Regions from separate parts of the Streptomyces sp. 12E genome, predicted to be linked through region 1. Evidence: riboswitches for the same ligand, from Rfam matches in the RefSeq annotation. Region 1 holds a riboswitch; the other holds the start of a gene.
The links. Region 1 has a riboswitch for cyclic di-AMP ahead of ACZ8ZB_RS30060 (M23 family metallopeptidase). Riboswitches for the same ligand answer to the same signal wherever they lie in the genome.

Region 1 (7,895 bases):
CGGTCCTCGGGAGTGAGCCCGAGCGCCTGCTCCAGATACGGGTCCACGCCGCCCCAGGTCTCCTCGACGGTCTCGAAGGCCGCCGACAGGTACTCCGCGCGCGCGTCGAACAGCGGGTCGAGCAGCTCCATGACCTCGGGGGAGTAGGCCGAGGCGGAGCTGCCGCTGCGGCGCACCTTGTAGCGGCGGTGCTTGGCGTTGGACTTCAGGTAGTCGTCGAGGATCGCGTCGCGTTCGACGCCCACCGCGAGCAGCGTCACCGCCACCGAGAGTCCCGCGCGGTCCTTGCCCGCCGCGCAGTGCATCAGCGCCGGAACGCTGTCCTCGACGAGCGAGCGCAGCACCTGGGCGTGCTCGGCGGTGCGCTCCTTGATGATCATCCGATAGGAGCTGATCATCCGGTCCGCGCCCTTGCCGTCCGCGAGGATCGAGCGGAGCTGCTCCAGATCGCCGTCGCGGACCATCTTCCAGAATTCGGCGCCGTCCGCCGGGTCGCTGAGCGGCAGGTTCACATTGCGCACCCCCGGCAGCACGACGTCCGGGCCCTCCAGCTTCTGGTCGGCCGCGTTGCGGAAGTCGAAGACCGTGTGCAGTCCGAGCGAGGACAGAAAGGCGGCGTCCTCCGCGGTCGCGTGGGCGAGGTGGCCGCTGCGGAACAGCACCCCGTGGCGTACCCGCCGGCCGTCGACGGTCGGCAGTCCGCCCACGTCGCGGAAGTTGCGCACTCCGGCCAGCTCGGGTTCGGTCGACGGCACCTGCTGCGTCACGAAGGACTCCTCCCACTCGGCGCCGCCGGCGGGTCTCGTCGACGGGCGTCACTCGACGATACGACATGCCTGCCTGGGGCAATGAGTTCTCCACAGGCATTGCCCGGCCGTCCCCGCACCCCCGATGATGTTGGTGTCTGATCGCATCTGTTCGGGTCTGTTGGAGGTTCGGTGACGCAGGTCTCCCAAGACGGTCGTACATGGCTCCTGTCGGGGCCTGCCAGCAGCTACGCGGTCCATGTCACGGACCGCGACGAGCTGGTGCACCTGCACTGGGGCGCGCGGATCGCGCTCGCCGACGCGGAAGCCCTCGCCGCGCGCCCGCTGCCGGACGACTGGCCGTTCGAGTCCCGCCTGGACGGGCGCGAGGAGTACCCCGTCGAGGGCGGACCCCGCTTCGTCCGGCCCGCCCTGTCCGTACGCACCGCCGACGGGCGGCGCGGCACGGAGTGGACCTTCGAGGGCCACGAGAGCGACGACGGCGAACTCCGCCTCCGCTTCCGCGACGGCGATCTGACCGTCACCCTGCACTACCGGATGTGCGACGACGTGATCGAACGCCGGGTGACCCTGCACAACCGGGGCCCCGCGGTCGAGCTCCTGCGCGCCGACTCCGCCACCTGGACCCTGCCCGAGCGGGAGCACTGGCGGCTGTCCCAGCTGCACGGCCGCTGGGCCGCCGAGTCCCGGCTGACCCGCGCCCCGATCGGCCACGGCGAGAAGGTCATCGGCAGCCGCCGCGGACACACCGGACACCAGCACCTGCCCTGGGTCGCGCTCGACACCGACGCGACCGAGGAGCGCGGCGAGGTCTACGGCTGCGCCCTCGGCTGGTCCGGGTCCTGGCGCATCTGCGTCGCCCAGCTCCCCGACGCGCGCGTGCAGATCACCGGAGGCGCGGGACACGACGACTCCGGCCTGCTGATGCTGGGCACGGAGGAGACGTACGTCACGCCGGTCTTCGCCGGTCTGTGGAGCGACGGCGGCTTCGGCGGCGCCAGCCGCGCCTGGCACGCCTACCAGCGGACGTACGTCGTCCCGGACGCGGACCGGGACCGGCCCGTGCTGTTCAACTCCTGGGAGGCCACCGGGTTCGACATCTCCGAGGAGCAGCAGCGGACGCTCGCGCAGCGGGCCGCCGCGATGGGCGTCGAACTGTTCGTGGTCGACGACGGCTGGTTCGGGGCGCGGACGAGCGACCGGGCCGGGCTCGGTGACTGGACGCCCAACCCCGACCGCTTCCCCGGCGGCCTGAAACCCCTCGCCGACCACGTGCACGGGCTCGGGATGGAGTTCGGCATCTGGGTCGAGCCGGAGATGGTCAACCCCGACAGCGACCTGTACCGCGCGCACCCCGACTGGGTGCAGTTCCAGCCGGACCGGCGGCGCACGGAGTTCCGCAACCAGCTGGTGCTCAACCTCGCGCGCGACGACGTCCGGGAGTACCTCTGGGAGCGGCTGGACGGGCTGCTCTCCGGCGCCCCCGTCGACTATGTGAAATGGGACTTCAACCGCTGCTTCAGCGACGCCGGCTGGCCGGGCGACCCGTATCCGCAGCGGCTGTGGACCGACCACGTGCGCGGCCTGTACGCCCTGCTGGACCGGTTGCGGGCGGCCCATCCGGGCGTGGCCTTCGAGTCCTGCTCGGGCGGCGGCGGGCGGATCGACCTGGGGATCCTCTCCCGTACCGACCAGGTGTGGACCTCGGACAACACCGACCCGCTCGACCGGCTCGCCATCCAGCACGGCTTCAGCCAGATCCATCCGGCCCGGGTGATGGCCGCCTGGGTCACCGACAGCCCCAACGCGATGCTCAACGGACGGGTCAGTTCACTGCGCTTCCGGTTCGTCAGCGCCATGGCCGGGGTGCTCGGCGTCGGCGGCGACCTCGCGCGGTGGACCGAGGAGGAGCTCGCCGAGGCGCGGGAGTGGGTCGCGCTCTACAAGGAGATCCGGCCCCTCGTGCAACGCGGCGACCTGTACCGGCTGCGCCCTCCGGAGGGCGGGCTGAGCGCGGTGCAGTACGTCCTCGGTGACGAGACCGTCGTTCTCGCCTGCCTCCAGGCCCAGCACCACGGGGAGCCCGTCCCGGCCCTCCGGCTGCGCGGCCTCGACCCGGAGGCGTCGTACGAATGCCGCGAAACCGGCGAAACGCACCGGGGTGCCGTCCTGCTGCACCACGGGCTGCACACAGGCCTGCGGGGAGATCTGGACGCCGCGGTGTTCCGGCTGCGGCGCCTGTGATCGCACGATTAGAGCGTTCTGTCCGATTGGTGCACTTCGCCACAACCTGACCTGGAAAGAAAGGAGATGGGGGAGGGTGCGTGAGCATCGTCATACCCGTGACGATGCGTTGTCGCCATGTTCACGTAATTTCGTGGAGCGGCAAGGGAGTTCGCGCGGGGAAGGGGGTCCCGGCTGACGCTCGGTGACCTCTTTTCCGCATGTCGATCACGAAAAATCGCGTTCGCGGTGAACCTCGCGCTTGTCCCTCCGCGTCCGGGTCGCTTACGTTCGCCACCGATCCGGACGGACGCCTAGTCCTGCCGCCGCCCGGAGCCCGCACACACTGACCCGTCCACGGCAGGAACGGGGGACCCACAGGTACGACCGCCTGTTCCGGTTCCCGGAACGGCTCGGGGTTAAGCCGCGCGACAGCGCGGCCGGGCATCTCCAGCCCGCACCCGACAGCTCACCTCGTAGGCGCCGGAGAGGAATTCGACATGCCCGCGAAGGGTAAGCACCGCCGTACCAAGGCCCAGCGTTTCACCCGCTCCATCGCCATCGCCGGAACCGGTGGCGCCGCACTCGCCCTGCCGCTTCTCGGCGCCGCCGGCGCGCACGCCGCCACCCCGCAGACCGCCCCCGAGAAGGCCGTCCAGTCCCTTTCCGCCGGCCGGACGGCCGTCGCCGAGAAGGGCGACGAGGCCCGCACGTACACCGTGAAGGCCGGCGACTACCTCGCGAAGATCGCCGAGGCGGAGAACGTCGACGGCGGCTGGAAGAAGCTCTACGCGGACAACCGCGGGGCCATCGGTGACGACCCGTCACTCATCCACCCCGGTCTGGAGCTCTCCGTCGACGGCGAGGCCGCCACGGGCGCGCCGCAGGAGCCGTCCTCCGTCGAGGTCCCGCAGGCCCCGGAGCGGAGGACCGAGCAGCCGGCGGAGCAGCCCGTCGAGCAGCCCGCCGAGCAGTCCTCCCCGGACGCCTCCGCCCAGACCGCGAACACCGGCCAGGCCGCGAGCGCCTCCGGTCACAGCTCCCCGGTGCCCGGCGCCGGTGGTCTCGGCACCGCCTACAAGGTGGCCGGCAGCATGTGGTCCAGCGGCTACCACACCGGCGTCGACTTCGCCGTCCCGACCGGCACCTCACTGAAGGCCGTCGGCGCGGGCACCGTCGTCTCCGCGGGCTGGGCCGGCGCGTACGGCAACCAGGTCGTCGTCAAGCTCGACGACGGCTACTACGCCCAGTACGCCCACCTGTCCTCGCTCTCCGTCTCGGCCGGCCAGACCGTGACGGGCGGCCAGCAGGTCGGTCTCTCCGGCTCGACCGGCAACTCGACCGGCCCGCACCTGCACTTCGAGATCCGCACCACCCCGAACTACGGCTCGGACGTGGACCCGGTCGCCTACCTCAGCTCGAAGGGCGTCTCCATCGGCTGACCCCCGCGGCGACCTTCCCGACGCGCGCGCCGGAGGCCGGACCCCGATCCCCGGGTCCGGCCTCCGGCGTATTCCGGAATCGGCCGACATGTTGAGAGTGGCTTATCTCACCACACGTCAACCCTTCCTTACGGTCGCGTAGGTCACATTCGAAGGTGAATCATGAGCGGTTGTGGCAGACGATTCGAAGAGTGACGACAGAGCAGTGATCGGGTCGTACGTGGCGGTGGGGGACAGCTTCACCGAGGGCGTCGGCGACCCCGGCCCCGACGGGGCGTTCGTCGGCTGGGCCGACCGGTTCGCCGTGCTTCTCGCCGACCTCCGGCCCGAGGGCGACTTCGAGTACACCAATCTCGCCGTGCGCGGAAAGCTGCTGGACCAGATCGTGGCCGACCAGCTGCCGAGGGCGGTCGAACTCGCCCCCGACCTGGTCTCGTTCTGCGCGGGCGGCAACGACATCCTCCGCCCGGGCAGTGATCCGGACGAGGTGGCCGAGCGGTTCGAGAGGGCGGTCGCCGCGCTCACGGCCGTGTCCGGCACGGTGATGGTGACGACCGGGTTCGACACCCGTGGCGTGCCCTTGCTGAAGCATCTGCGCGGCAAGATCGCCACGTACAACGGGCATGTGCGGGCCGTCGCCGACCGCTACGGCTGCCCGGTGCTCGACCTGTGGTCCCTCAGGAGCGTCCAGGACCGCAGGGCCTGGGACGCCGACCGGCTGCACCTGTCGCCGGAGGGGCACACCCGTGTCGCGCTCCGCGCCGGGCAGGCCCTGGGCCTGGAGATCCCCGCCGATCCCGAACAGCCCTGGCCGCCCCTGCCGCCCCGCGGCGCGTTCGAGATCCGCCGGGACGACGTCCAGTGGGCCCGCGAGTACCTGGTGCCGTGGATCGGCCGCCGGCTGCGCGGGGAGTCGTCGGGCGATCACGTGATCGCCAAGGGGACGCTGTCGCCGGACGACATCAAGGGGCGGATCGCCGCGGTGGCGTGAGAGCCGTTCCGCCGGTCGCGGCCGTCCCCGGCACCGCGGTGCCGGGGACGGCCGCACATAATGGAATGTCTGACCGACTCTCCCTGGAGGCACCGTGGCCGGTTCCCGTTCCCAGAGCTCCGGGCCGCGCGCCCTGCGGCCCGTGGCCTTCGGCGCGGACCCGAGCGGCGAGCGCATGGCACGCATCCGCAGATCCCCGCACTTCAGGGACGGCGTGTTCCAGAACCCCGGGGGCGCCGCCCGGATCCGCCCGTCGGGGTCGACGCGGGACCTGGCGAAGACCTACTTCGACAGGGACTCCCGCTCCCGCCGCGCCCCGAAGGGCGCCGTCCCGGTGCACCCGACCACCCTGGCCGACATCTCCCGTCCGCCGGCCACCGGGCTGCGCCTGACCTGGACGGGCCATTCCAGCGTGCTCGCGGAGATCGACGGCCACCGGGTCCTGTTCGACCCCGTGTGGGGTGAGCGCTGCTCGCCGTTCCCCTTCGCCGGGCCCAGGCGACTGCACCCCGTGCCGCTGCCGCTGGCCGCGCTCGGCCCGGTCGACGTCGTCGTGATCTCCCACGACCACTACGACCACCTGGACCTGCCCACGATCAGGGCGCTGGCCGGCACGGACACCCTGTTCGCCGTGCCCCTCGGCGTCGGCGCCCACCTGGAGCGCTGGGGCGTGTCCGCCGGGCGGCTGCGCGAGCTGGACTGGCACGAGGCGACGCAGGTGGGCGGCCTCACCCTCACCGCCACCCCGGCCCGCCACTTCTGCGGCCGGGGCCTGCGCAACACCCAGCACACCCTGTGGGCCTCCTGGGCGGTCGCGGGTGAGAAGCACCGGATCTACCACAGCGGTGACACCGGCTACTTCGAGGGCTTCAAGGACATCGGCGCCGGCCACGGCCCGTTCGACGCCACGATGATCCAGGTCGGCGCGTACTCGGACTTCTGGCCCGACATCCACATGACGCCCGAGGAGGGCGTCCGGGCCCATCTCGACCTGCAGGGCGCAGAGGCGGCCGGCGTGCTGCTGCCCATCCACTGGGGGACGTTCAACCTGGCGCCGCACGCGTGGGCGGAGCCGGGGGAGTGGATGAAGGACGCGGCCGAGGAGGCCGGGCAGGCGGTGGCGTTCCCGCGGCCGGGCGAGCCGTTCGAGCCGGCGGGGAGGCTGCCGGTGGAGCCGTGGTGGCGGGCGGTCTCCGGTCCGATCGCGCACCCCTGGCGGCGTCCCCGGATCGTCGAGGGGGCGGCCGGGACGAGCAAGGGGGATCTCGACCTCGCCGGCGAGCGGTGACGCCGGCTCGGGACGAGCCCGGCGAGACGGCTTGGACACGGGAGCTTCTTCCGGCCGAAGAGCAGGATCGTGCGCCGCGGGCCCTGGACGGGGAGCCCCGGGTCGTCGTCCGAACACGCGTCGTGGAGCGCTGAGCATGCGGGAGGGGCCTGGCTGGGCGGCGGGGTCCGGACGGTCCTGTCCGGATGCTGCCGCCCCTGGCGGTCCGGCGCCCTCCGACAGTCAGCCGCTGATGGCGTCGAGCACCACCTGGGTGACCCGCTCGGGGTCGTCGGACATCGGTGAGTGCCCGCAGCCCTTGAGCGAGACGTACCGGGCGCCTGGAAGCAGCCGTGCTGCCCTGAGTCCCTGGTGGGGTGGGGTCATCAGGTCCCGTGTGCCCCAGCCGACCGTGACCGGGACCCCGGGGGTGAAGCCCCGCAGCCGGTAGGCGCGCGCAGCGCGCCGCGTCGGCTCGAAGCCGGGAGAGCGGGCCAGGTTGCGCAGCGCGTCGGCGGCCGCCGCCTCCGGGATCCGCCAGGGCCGGGCGGTGAGCTGCCAGAAGGCCATGGTGCGCCCGACGGGGTGTCCGGCGATCCAGTCGGGGCGCCCGGCGCAGGCTCGTGCCATCGCGTGGGCGGCGCGGAGCGATCCGAGGGCGTAGGCGGCCTCGGGGCGGGTCCACAGCCCGATGGGGGACAGCGTGACGGCGCTGCCGACCGCGCCGCTGCGGGCCAGTTCCAGGGTGACGGCCCCACCGAGGGAGTTCCCCGTGACGGGCGGGCGGGTGAGGCCGGCACCGGGGAGCCACTCGGCGACGGCGGCTGCCAGAGCCTCGACGGTGGGTGCGGTCCCTTCAGGGAGCGGGGGGCTGTCGCCGAAGCCCGGAAGGTCGACGGCCACCACCTCGTGTGCGCGGGCGAGACGCTCCAGGACGGGCGCCCAGCCGTCCCGGTCGAGTTGGAGGACGACCACCAGGGGCGGCCCGCTGCCGAGTCGCCGCGACACCAGTTCCAGGTCCGGCATATCCGCATCGTAGGGGGACGGTCCGGGACGCGCACCCGTGCACGGAAGCACGCGCCGGCGGCCCGTCACGCTCTCCCTCGGTCCGGAGTCCAAGCGCCCTGACCGGGACCCGGCATGATCCGGAAGACGAGTCCCCCAGACCGGTGCGATGGCCGTCCGTACCGTCCGGCAGGTGGCCG
Region 2 (7,895 bases), 1.0 Mb from region 1:
GGGCGGTGGACGCGGACCGCGGGGTGCGGGCGGGCGGCGCGGGGCGGGGAGCCTGCGGGCGGGGTACGGGCCGCGCGCCGGGGGCGGACTGCGTACCGGGGGCGGGCTGGGCGCCCGGTGCGGGCCGTGCGCCGGGGGTGGGCTGCGCCATCAGCGCGTCTGGTCCGCGGTCGCCTCGGACAGGGCCTGCGCGAAGGTGAGCGCCTGGCGCACCGTCTCCGGTCCGTCACCGGCCTCGCTGACGCGCAGGCTCAGGTCGTCGGCCGTGGAGCTGCCCGTGTAACCGTGGTCGGCCTCGCAGTTGGGGTCGCCGCAGGCGGCCGGCTCCAGGTCGATGCGGGAGACGGCGCCCCAGCCGATGGTGAGCACGATCTCGCGCGGCAGTGTGCCCGGCTTGTACGACTCCGGGTTGGCGACCACCCGGCTGACCACGATCGACGAGATCCGGCCGAGCTTGACCGACTCCGTGGACGTGGTGGCGTACGGCGTCGGGGAGGTGCTGTCCGCGGCCTGCTCGTCGGTGTGGCTGACGATGAAGCGGTTGCCGGTGAGGACGAGCACGGTGACGTGCCGCCGCACCTCGTTCTGGTCGAACGTCGTCTCCTGGTGGACCAGGTACGACCGGATGGGCTCGCCGCCCACGGCGGCCTCCACCGCCTCGGCCACGAGGGCCGGGTAGTAGCCGCTGCGCTCGATCGCCGCACGCAGCCCCTGGGTCGTCGTACTGGTCTTGGCCATGACGCCCATCCTACGGGGGGCCGCTGACTGCGAGGCACCGCTCGTCGCTCCCGGCCCCGGTCAGTACGCGGGGAGGGTCCGCGGGCCGAGGTCGTCGCGGGCGGGCGGCGGGGCCAGGCGCACGGAGGCGTCGAGGACGCTCACGCCGTGCGGGGCGACGACCACCGGTTCCAGGGTGACCGCGACGACCTCCGGGTGGTCGTGGACCAGCCGCGACACCCTCAGCATCAGCTCCTCCAGCGCGGGGGTGTCGACCGGCGCCGAGCCGCGCCAGCCGAACAGGAGCGGGGCGGTGCGGATCGACCGCACCAGTGAGGCCGCGTCCCGGTCGGTGACCGGGATCAGCCGGTGCGCCATGTCCCCGAGCAGCTGGGAGGGGGGTCCGGCGAGTCCGAAGGACAGGACGGCTCCGGCGGCGGGGTCGATGACCGCGCGCACGACGGTGTCGACACCGCGCGGGGCCATCCGCTGCACCACGGGGCGCAGCTCCTCGGGGGCGCCGAACAGCTCCGTCAACTCGGCGTAGGCCCGGCGCAGTTGTTCCTCGTCGGCCAGGTCCAGACGGACGCCGCCCAGGTCGGCGCGGTGCCTCAGGTGGGGGGCGGTCGCCTTGAGGGCCACGGGATAGCCGAGGGTGCGCGCGGCCTCGGCGGCGGCGCCGGGGTCCGGGGCGGGCAGGGCGCGGTGGACGGGGACGCCGTAGGCGCCGAGCAGGTCGCAGGTGTCGGCGGGGCCGAGGGTGAGGCCCTGTCCGCGCGAGAGCAGTCCGCCGATGAGCGCCGCCGCGCCCCGCTCGTCGATGTCCTCGTGCTCGGGCACCTTCCCGGGCTCGGCGGCGTCCCGCCGCCACTGCGCGTACGCGACGGCGTGGGCCAGCGCCCGGACCGCACGCTCGGAAGCGGGGTAGGCGGGGATGAGGTGGGCGCCCTCGGGAGGTGTGACGGGGGCCGGCGGGACGCCCGCGGCGGCCGGGGGCGGCGTGGCGCCGGGCGGCCGGGACGCCGTGCCCGGCCCCGTCTGCGACGCGGCGCCGGTCGCCGGCGGGGGTGCCGTGCTCGTCGCGGCCGACAGGGCCTCCGCGAGGCCGCCGAGTTCCACGTGGACCACCAGGACGGGCTTGGACGGGGTCGCGGCGGCGGCCGAGCGCAGGGCCTGCGCCAGGTCCGCGTCGCCGGCCGAGCCCTTCCCCACCGCCGGGATCGCCGTCACGACGACCGCGTCGCTCGTGTCGTCGGCCAGCGCGTGGGAGAGCGCCGCGTGGAAGTCCGCCGCCGAGGCGGCGGTGGTGAGGTCCAGCGGGCGGTGCGGGCGCAGCCCCTCGGCGAGGCAGGCGTCGTAGGTGAGCAGGCCCAGGGACTCGGAGTTGCCGAGGATCGCCACCCGGGGTCCGGCCGGCAGGGGCTGGCGGGCGAGCAGCAGGCCCGTGTCGACCAGCTCGGTGATGGTGTCCACGCGGATCACCCCGGCCTGCCGCAGCAGCGCGGACACCGTCGCGTGGGGCAGCCGGGTCGCCCGTACGGCGTGCCCCCGGGGCCCCGCTCCGTGGCGTGCGCCCTGGACCACGACCAGCGGCTTCGCCGCCGCGGTCCGGCGGGCGAGGCGGGTGAACTTGCGCGGGTTGCCGATGGACTCCAGGTACATCAGGACGACGTCGGTGTCGGGGTCCTCGTGCCAGTACTGCAGGAGGTCGTTGCCGGAGACGTCGGCCCGGTTGCCGGACGACACGAAGGTGGACACGCCGGTGACGCCGGTGACGCCGCCGCCGCGCCGGTGCAGGCGGGACAGCAGGGCGACGCCGATGGCGCCGGACTGGGCGAACAGCCCGATCCGGCCCGGGCGGGGCATCCGGGGGGCGAGCGAGGCGTTCAGCCGTACGTCCGCGGAGGTGTTGACGACGCCGAAGGCGTTCGGGCCGATGATCCGCATCCCGTACGAGCGTGCCTGCCGTACGAGGGCGCGCTGGCGTTCGCGGCCGTCGGGGCCGGACTCGGCGTAGCCGGCGGAGACGACGACGAGCCCCTGCACGCCGTGCTCGCCGCACTCGGTGACGACGTCGGGGACGTGCTCGGCGGGCACGGCGACGACCGCGAGGTCGACGGGCCCGTCGATGTCCCGCACCGAGCGGAACGCGGGCACCGAGCCGAGCTCCTTCTCCCCCTCCCCCAGCGCCTTGTTCACGGCGTACAGCCGGCCGGTGAACCCGGTGTCCCGGAGGTTGTCGAGGACGCTGCGGCCCACCCCGCCGGGCGTGCGGCCGGCGCCGACGACGGCCACCGAGCCGGGGGCGAGCAGCCGCTGCACCGAACGCGCCTCGGCACGCTGTTCGCGCGCGTACTGCACGGCCATGGAGCGGTCGGTGGGCTCGAGGTCGAACTCCAGGCGGACGACCCCGTCCTCGAAGCTGCGCTTCTGGGTGTACCCGGCGTCGGTGAACACCTTGATCATCTTGGTGTTGGCGGGCAGCACCTCGGCCGCGAACCTGCGGATGCCGCGCTCCCGCGCGACGGCGCCGATGTGTTCGAGGAGGGCGGAGGCGACGCCCCGGCCCTGGTGGGCGTCCTGCACGAGGAAGGCGACCTCGGCCTCGTCGGGGACGGAGGGGGCGGGCGCGGAGCGCCCTGCGGCAAGGGTGGCGGCGGGCGACGGGTGGGGGGATGCGGGCGTGCCGTCGGCGCCGATCCGGTCGTAGCGTACGGTGGCGATGAACTCGCCGCCGACGGTGGCCGCGAGTCCCACCCGGTCCACGAAGTCGTGGTGCGTGAAGCGGTGGACGTCCTTGGCGGACAGGCGCGGGTAGGGCGCGAAGAAGCGGTAGTACTTCGACTCGTCCGACACCTGCTCGTAGAAGCTGACCAGGCGCTCGGCGTCATCGACGGTGATGGGGCGGATGCGCGCGGTGCCGCCGTCGCGCAGCACCACGTCGGCTTCCCAGTGGGCGGGGTACTCGTGCCGGTCCGACGAGGTCTGCATGGGCCCCAGAGTACGGCTCGCGTACGACGACGGCGCGAGGCAGTCTGTGGTGGACGACAGCCGGACCGAGGCCGCGGTCCGGCCGCCACCGGGAGCGGACGCCGCTCCGGGCACGTTTCACGATGTGGGAAACTGGTCTAGACAACCCTGAACAGTGAAGGGCAGCAACACATGGCTGAGCGCCGCGTCAACGTCGGCTGGGCCGAGGGTCTCCACGCCCGCCCCGCCTCCATCTTCGTCCGAGCCGCCACGGCCGCAGGCGTCCCGGTGACGATCGCCAAGGCCGGGGGCACCCCCGTCAACGCGGCCTCCATGCTGGCCGTCCTGGGCCTGGGCGCCCAGGGCGGCGAGGAGATCGTCCTCGCCTCCGACGCCGAGGGCGCCGACGCCGCCCTGGACCGTCTGGCGAAGCTGGTCTCCGAGGGCCTCGAGGAACTTCCCGAGACCGTCTGAGCATTCACGATCGCGGGAATCGTCTTTTCGTCGGACACCCGCCCGTGACACCGAAAGGCCCGACCGGAGCACCGGGCGGGCCTTTCGCTTTCCCTTTTCCGGGCAGCGCGAAAACCCCCCGGAATTACTCCCCCTTTGTATACGGCACCCGTGTTAATGCCGGAGACCCGTCGTGTTTACGGCATGTTGCGAGTTCCTCACACGGTCCGCGCGGCCGGCGCCGGGGGCGAAGCGCAGGCGGTGCCCGGTGCTCGCGCGCTCGGTGTGCAGCGCCGTGACGGACCGCGCGCGGTCGCCGTCGCCGCGCGCCACGGCGTCCACGATCGCGCCGTGCTCCGCCCAGTGCTCGACCGGGTCGGACGGCCCCTCGGCGGCGTACATCCAGGCGATCTTGTGCCGCAGCTGGGTCAGCGCCGAGGACAGCGCCGGACTGCCGGTGGCCTGGGCGAGCGTCTCGTGGAACCAGCCGCTCAGGGAGCGCAGGTCGTCGCTGCGGCCCTGGCGGGCACGTTCCTGCCCCAGCCGGACCAGGCCGCGCAGCACCTTCAGATGGGCCTCGGTGCGGCGCTGGGCCGCGCGGGAGGCGCCGAGCGGCTCCAGGAGCATGCGCATCTCCAGCAGGTCGGCGGCTTCCTGCTCGGTGGGTTCCGCGACGCACGCGCCCGCGTGCCGCCGGGTCACCACGAACCCCTCGGCCTCCAGCGTGCGCAGCGCCTCCCGGACCGGGACGCGGGAGACGCCGTAACGGCGGGCGAGGACCTCCTCGGTGAGCCGGCCGCCGCGCTCGTGGACACCCGCGACGATGTCGTCCCGGATCGCCGTGCACACCGAGTGCGCGGGAATACGCATGACCGACCTCCGCTTAATCCCCGTGAAACGCCGACGATTGACGTGTGTTCCGTGACTCTATTGCAATCAGCGGTAATTCACGACGGCGGGCCGGAATCCATGCACATTTTTTGGACGAGCGCCGACCGGAAACACCGGTGCCCCGGCTCGGGGAGCCGGGGCACCGGGAAGCGGGCGGGTCAGAGGCTGACGCCGTGCGCGCGGAGGTAGGCGACGGGATCGAGGTCGGAGCCGTACTCGGCGGTCGTACGGGCCTCGAAGTGCAGGTGCGCGCCCGTGACGTTGCCGGTGGCGCCGGAGAGCCCGATCCGCTGCCCGGCGGCGACCTGCTGGCCCACCGAGACGCCGATGGACGACAGGTGGGCGTACTGGGTGTACGTGCCGTCGTGCATCTTGATGACGACCTGGTTGCCGTACGAGCCGCCCCAGCCGGCCTCGACGACGGTGCCGACGCCGACCGACTGGACGGGGGTGCCGCTCGCGGCGTGGAAGTCGACACCGGTGTGGCTGCCGGAGGACCACAGCGAGCTGCCGGCCTGGTAACTGGTCGAGACGTACGAGCCGGGGATCGGGGAGACGAAGGTGTTGAGGCGCTCGCGCTCGGCCTCCCGCGCGGCGCGCTCCTTCTCCGCGCGGGCCTGCACGGCCTCCTCGGCGGCCTTCTCGCGCGCGGCCTCCTCGGCGGCCCTCCGCGCGGCGGCCTCGGCCGCCTCCCGGGCCGCCTCGTGCTGGGCGGCCGCCTGGGCGTCGATCCGGTCGGCGACCTCGTCGCCCAGGGTGACCACGGGCGTGAGGCCGGTCTGCGCGGCAGCGGGCTCGGCGGCGAGCGCGGGAGCCGCGAGGGAGCCGACGGCACCGGTGGTGGTGAGCGCCGCGACGCCCGCCGCGCGGGCGGTGCCGCGCTGCATCCTGCTGGGACGACGGTGCTTGCCCGGGGCGCGGGTGAACGCCATGTACAGGCTGGTCCTTTCCTTCCCTCTCGCCTACCGGGTTAGCTGACGGGTTCGGAGCAGGAAGGTCTCCTACGGGCCCCCTCGCGACACGCGCGGGCGTCCGATTCACCCCAGGGACTCATGCGGGTCCCCGGCTCCCCTGGCTCGCGCCGTACGGGGACTCGGCGATGGCTGTCCGGTGCCGCGGGTGCGGCGCACTGCCCGACGAACAGCCCGGACGAAGCTAAGCGGGACGCCTCCCCATCCTCAAACGGATCCGGGTTTTTGTAGCGCATCCCACAGGGCAGACAGGCAACTTCCGCCCCGATTCGGGCATAAGAGGGCCCTGGTGGCTCTCCCGCCACCAGGGCCCGTGCGCGTGTGCGCCGTCGCGGCGTGCTACTCGGCGCTCACGACGGTGACTTCACCGATCCCGAGGGCCTCCACCGGCGCCTTGATCTGCGCCGCGTCGCCGACGAGGATCGTCACCAGGCGGTCCACCGGGAAGGCGTTCACGACGGCCGCGGTGGCCTCCACGGTGCCGGTCGCGGCCAACTGCCGGTACAGATCGGCCTGGTAGTGGTCGGGCAGGTGCTGTTCGACCTGGTCGGCCAGGGTGCTCGCGACGGCCGCGGCGGTCTCGTACTTGAGCGGCGCCACACCCACGAGGTTCTGCACTGCGACGTCGCGTTCGTCGTCGGTGAGCCCCTCCGCGGCGAGCGTGCGCAGCACCGTCCACAGGTCGTCGAGGGCGGGGCCGGTGTTCGGGGTGTCGACGGAGCCGCTGATCGCCAGCATCGCCGCGCCGGTGCCGTCCGGGGCGGACCTGAGGACCTGCCCGAACGACCGTACGCCGTAGGTGTATCCCTTCTCCTCGCGCAGGACGCGGTCCAGGCGGGACGTGAGGGTGCCGCCCAGGCAGTACGTGCCGAGCACCTGCGCGGGCCACACGCGGTCGTGCCGGTCGGGCCCGATGCGGCCGATCAGCAGCTGCGTCTGGACGGCGCCGGGGCGGTCCACGATCACGACGCGGCCGGTGTCGTCCGCGACCACCGGCGGAACGGGCCGCGGCCGGGCCGGGGAGCCGGTCCAGGCGCCCAGGGTGCCGCCGAGCAGCGCGTCCAGGTCGATGCCGGTGAGGTCGCCGACGACCACGACGGTGGCCGTGGCGGGGCGGACGTGCTTCTCGTAGAAGGCGCGTACGGCCGCGGAGTCGATGCCGGTGACCGTCTCCTCGGTGCCCTGGCGGGGACGCGACATGCGCGAACTCGCCGGGAACAGCTCCTTGGAGAGCTCCTTGGCGGCGCGGCGGGAGGGGTTGGCCAGCTCGTGCGGGATCTCGTCGAGGCGGTTGCGGACCAGCCGCTCGACCTCGCTGTCGGCGAACGCGGGCGCCCTGAGCGCGTCGGCGAGCAGCCCGAGACCCTTGGTGAGCCGGGAGGCCGGCACCTCCAGGCTGAGGCGGACGCCGGGGTGGTCGGCGTGCGCGTCCAGGGTGGCGCCGCAGCGCTCCAGCTCGGCGGCGAACTCCTCGGCGGAGTGCTTGTCGGTGCCCTCGGAGAAGGCCCGCGCCATGATCGTGGCGACACCGTCGAGACCGGCCGGCTCGGCCTCAAGGGGCGCGTCGAGGAGCACCTCGACGGCGACGACCTGCTGGCCGGGGCGGTGGCAGCGCAGCACGGTCAGGCCGTTGTCGAGCGTGCCCCGCTCGGGGGCCGGGAAGGCCCAGGGCTTGGCCTCGCCCGCCTGCGGCCGCGGGTGGAAGTCCATCGTGGCGAGCTCGGTCACTTCGCCGTCTCCTCGTTCTCGTCGGCGCCGGCGGCTGCGGCGGCTGCGGCGGCTTCCTCGGGGTCCTCGGCCTGCGGGGCGACCGGCTCGTAGACGAGCACCGCGCGGTTGTCGGAGCGCAGCCGGGCCTTGGCGACCTCCTGCACCTCCTCCGCCGTCACCTCC

Region 2: it holds a riboswitch for cyclic di-AMP, as region 1 does, so the genes downstream of both, ACZ8ZB_RS25525 (M23 family metallopeptidase) here and ACZ8ZB_RS30060 (M23 family metallopeptidase) in region 1, are expected to answer to the same signal.

What each region holds. Positions count from the first base shown of each region.
Region 1 covers NZ_JBVNCJ010000001.1:6,548,891-6,556,785, forward strand. The annotation lists gene ACZ8ZB_RS30050 (tyrosine-protein phosphatase) at 1-767, opposite strand, end outside; gene ACZ8ZB_RS30055 (alpha-galactosidase) at 939-3,011, shown strand; cyclic di-AMP (ydaO/yuaA leader) riboswitch at 3,332-3,486, shown strand; gene ACZ8ZB_RS30060 (M23 family metallopeptidase) at 3,491-4,432, shown strand; gene ACZ8ZB_RS30065 (SGNH/GDSL hydrolase family protein) at 4,638-5,423, shown strand; gene ACZ8ZB_RS30070 (MBL fold metallo-hydrolase) at 5,518-6,711, shown strand; gene ACZ8ZB_RS30075 (alpha/beta fold hydrolase) at 6,934-7,716, opposite strand.
Region 2 covers NZ_JBVNCJ010000001.1:5,536,791-5,544,685, reverse strand. The annotation lists gene ACZ8ZB_RS25550 (alkaline phosphatase family protein) at 1-151, opposite strand, end outside; gene ACZ8ZB_RS25545 (DUF5998 family protein) at 151-738, opposite strand; gene ACZ8ZB_RS25540 (bifunctional acetate--CoA ligase family protein/GNAT family N-acetyltransferase) at 799-3,708, opposite strand; gene ACZ8ZB_RS25535 (HPr family phosphocarrier protein) at 3,880-4,161, shown strand; gene ACZ8ZB_RS25530 (GntR family transcriptional regulator) at 4,315-5,010, opposite strand; gene ACZ8ZB_RS25525 (M23 family metallopeptidase) at 5,190-5,963, opposite strand; cyclic di-AMP (ydaO/yuaA leader) riboswitch at 5,976-6,140, opposite strand; gene ACZ8ZB_RS25520 (M16 family metallopeptidase) at 6,342-7,730, opposite strand; gene ACZ8ZB_RS25515 (M16 family metallopeptidase) at 7,727-7,895, opposite strand, start outside.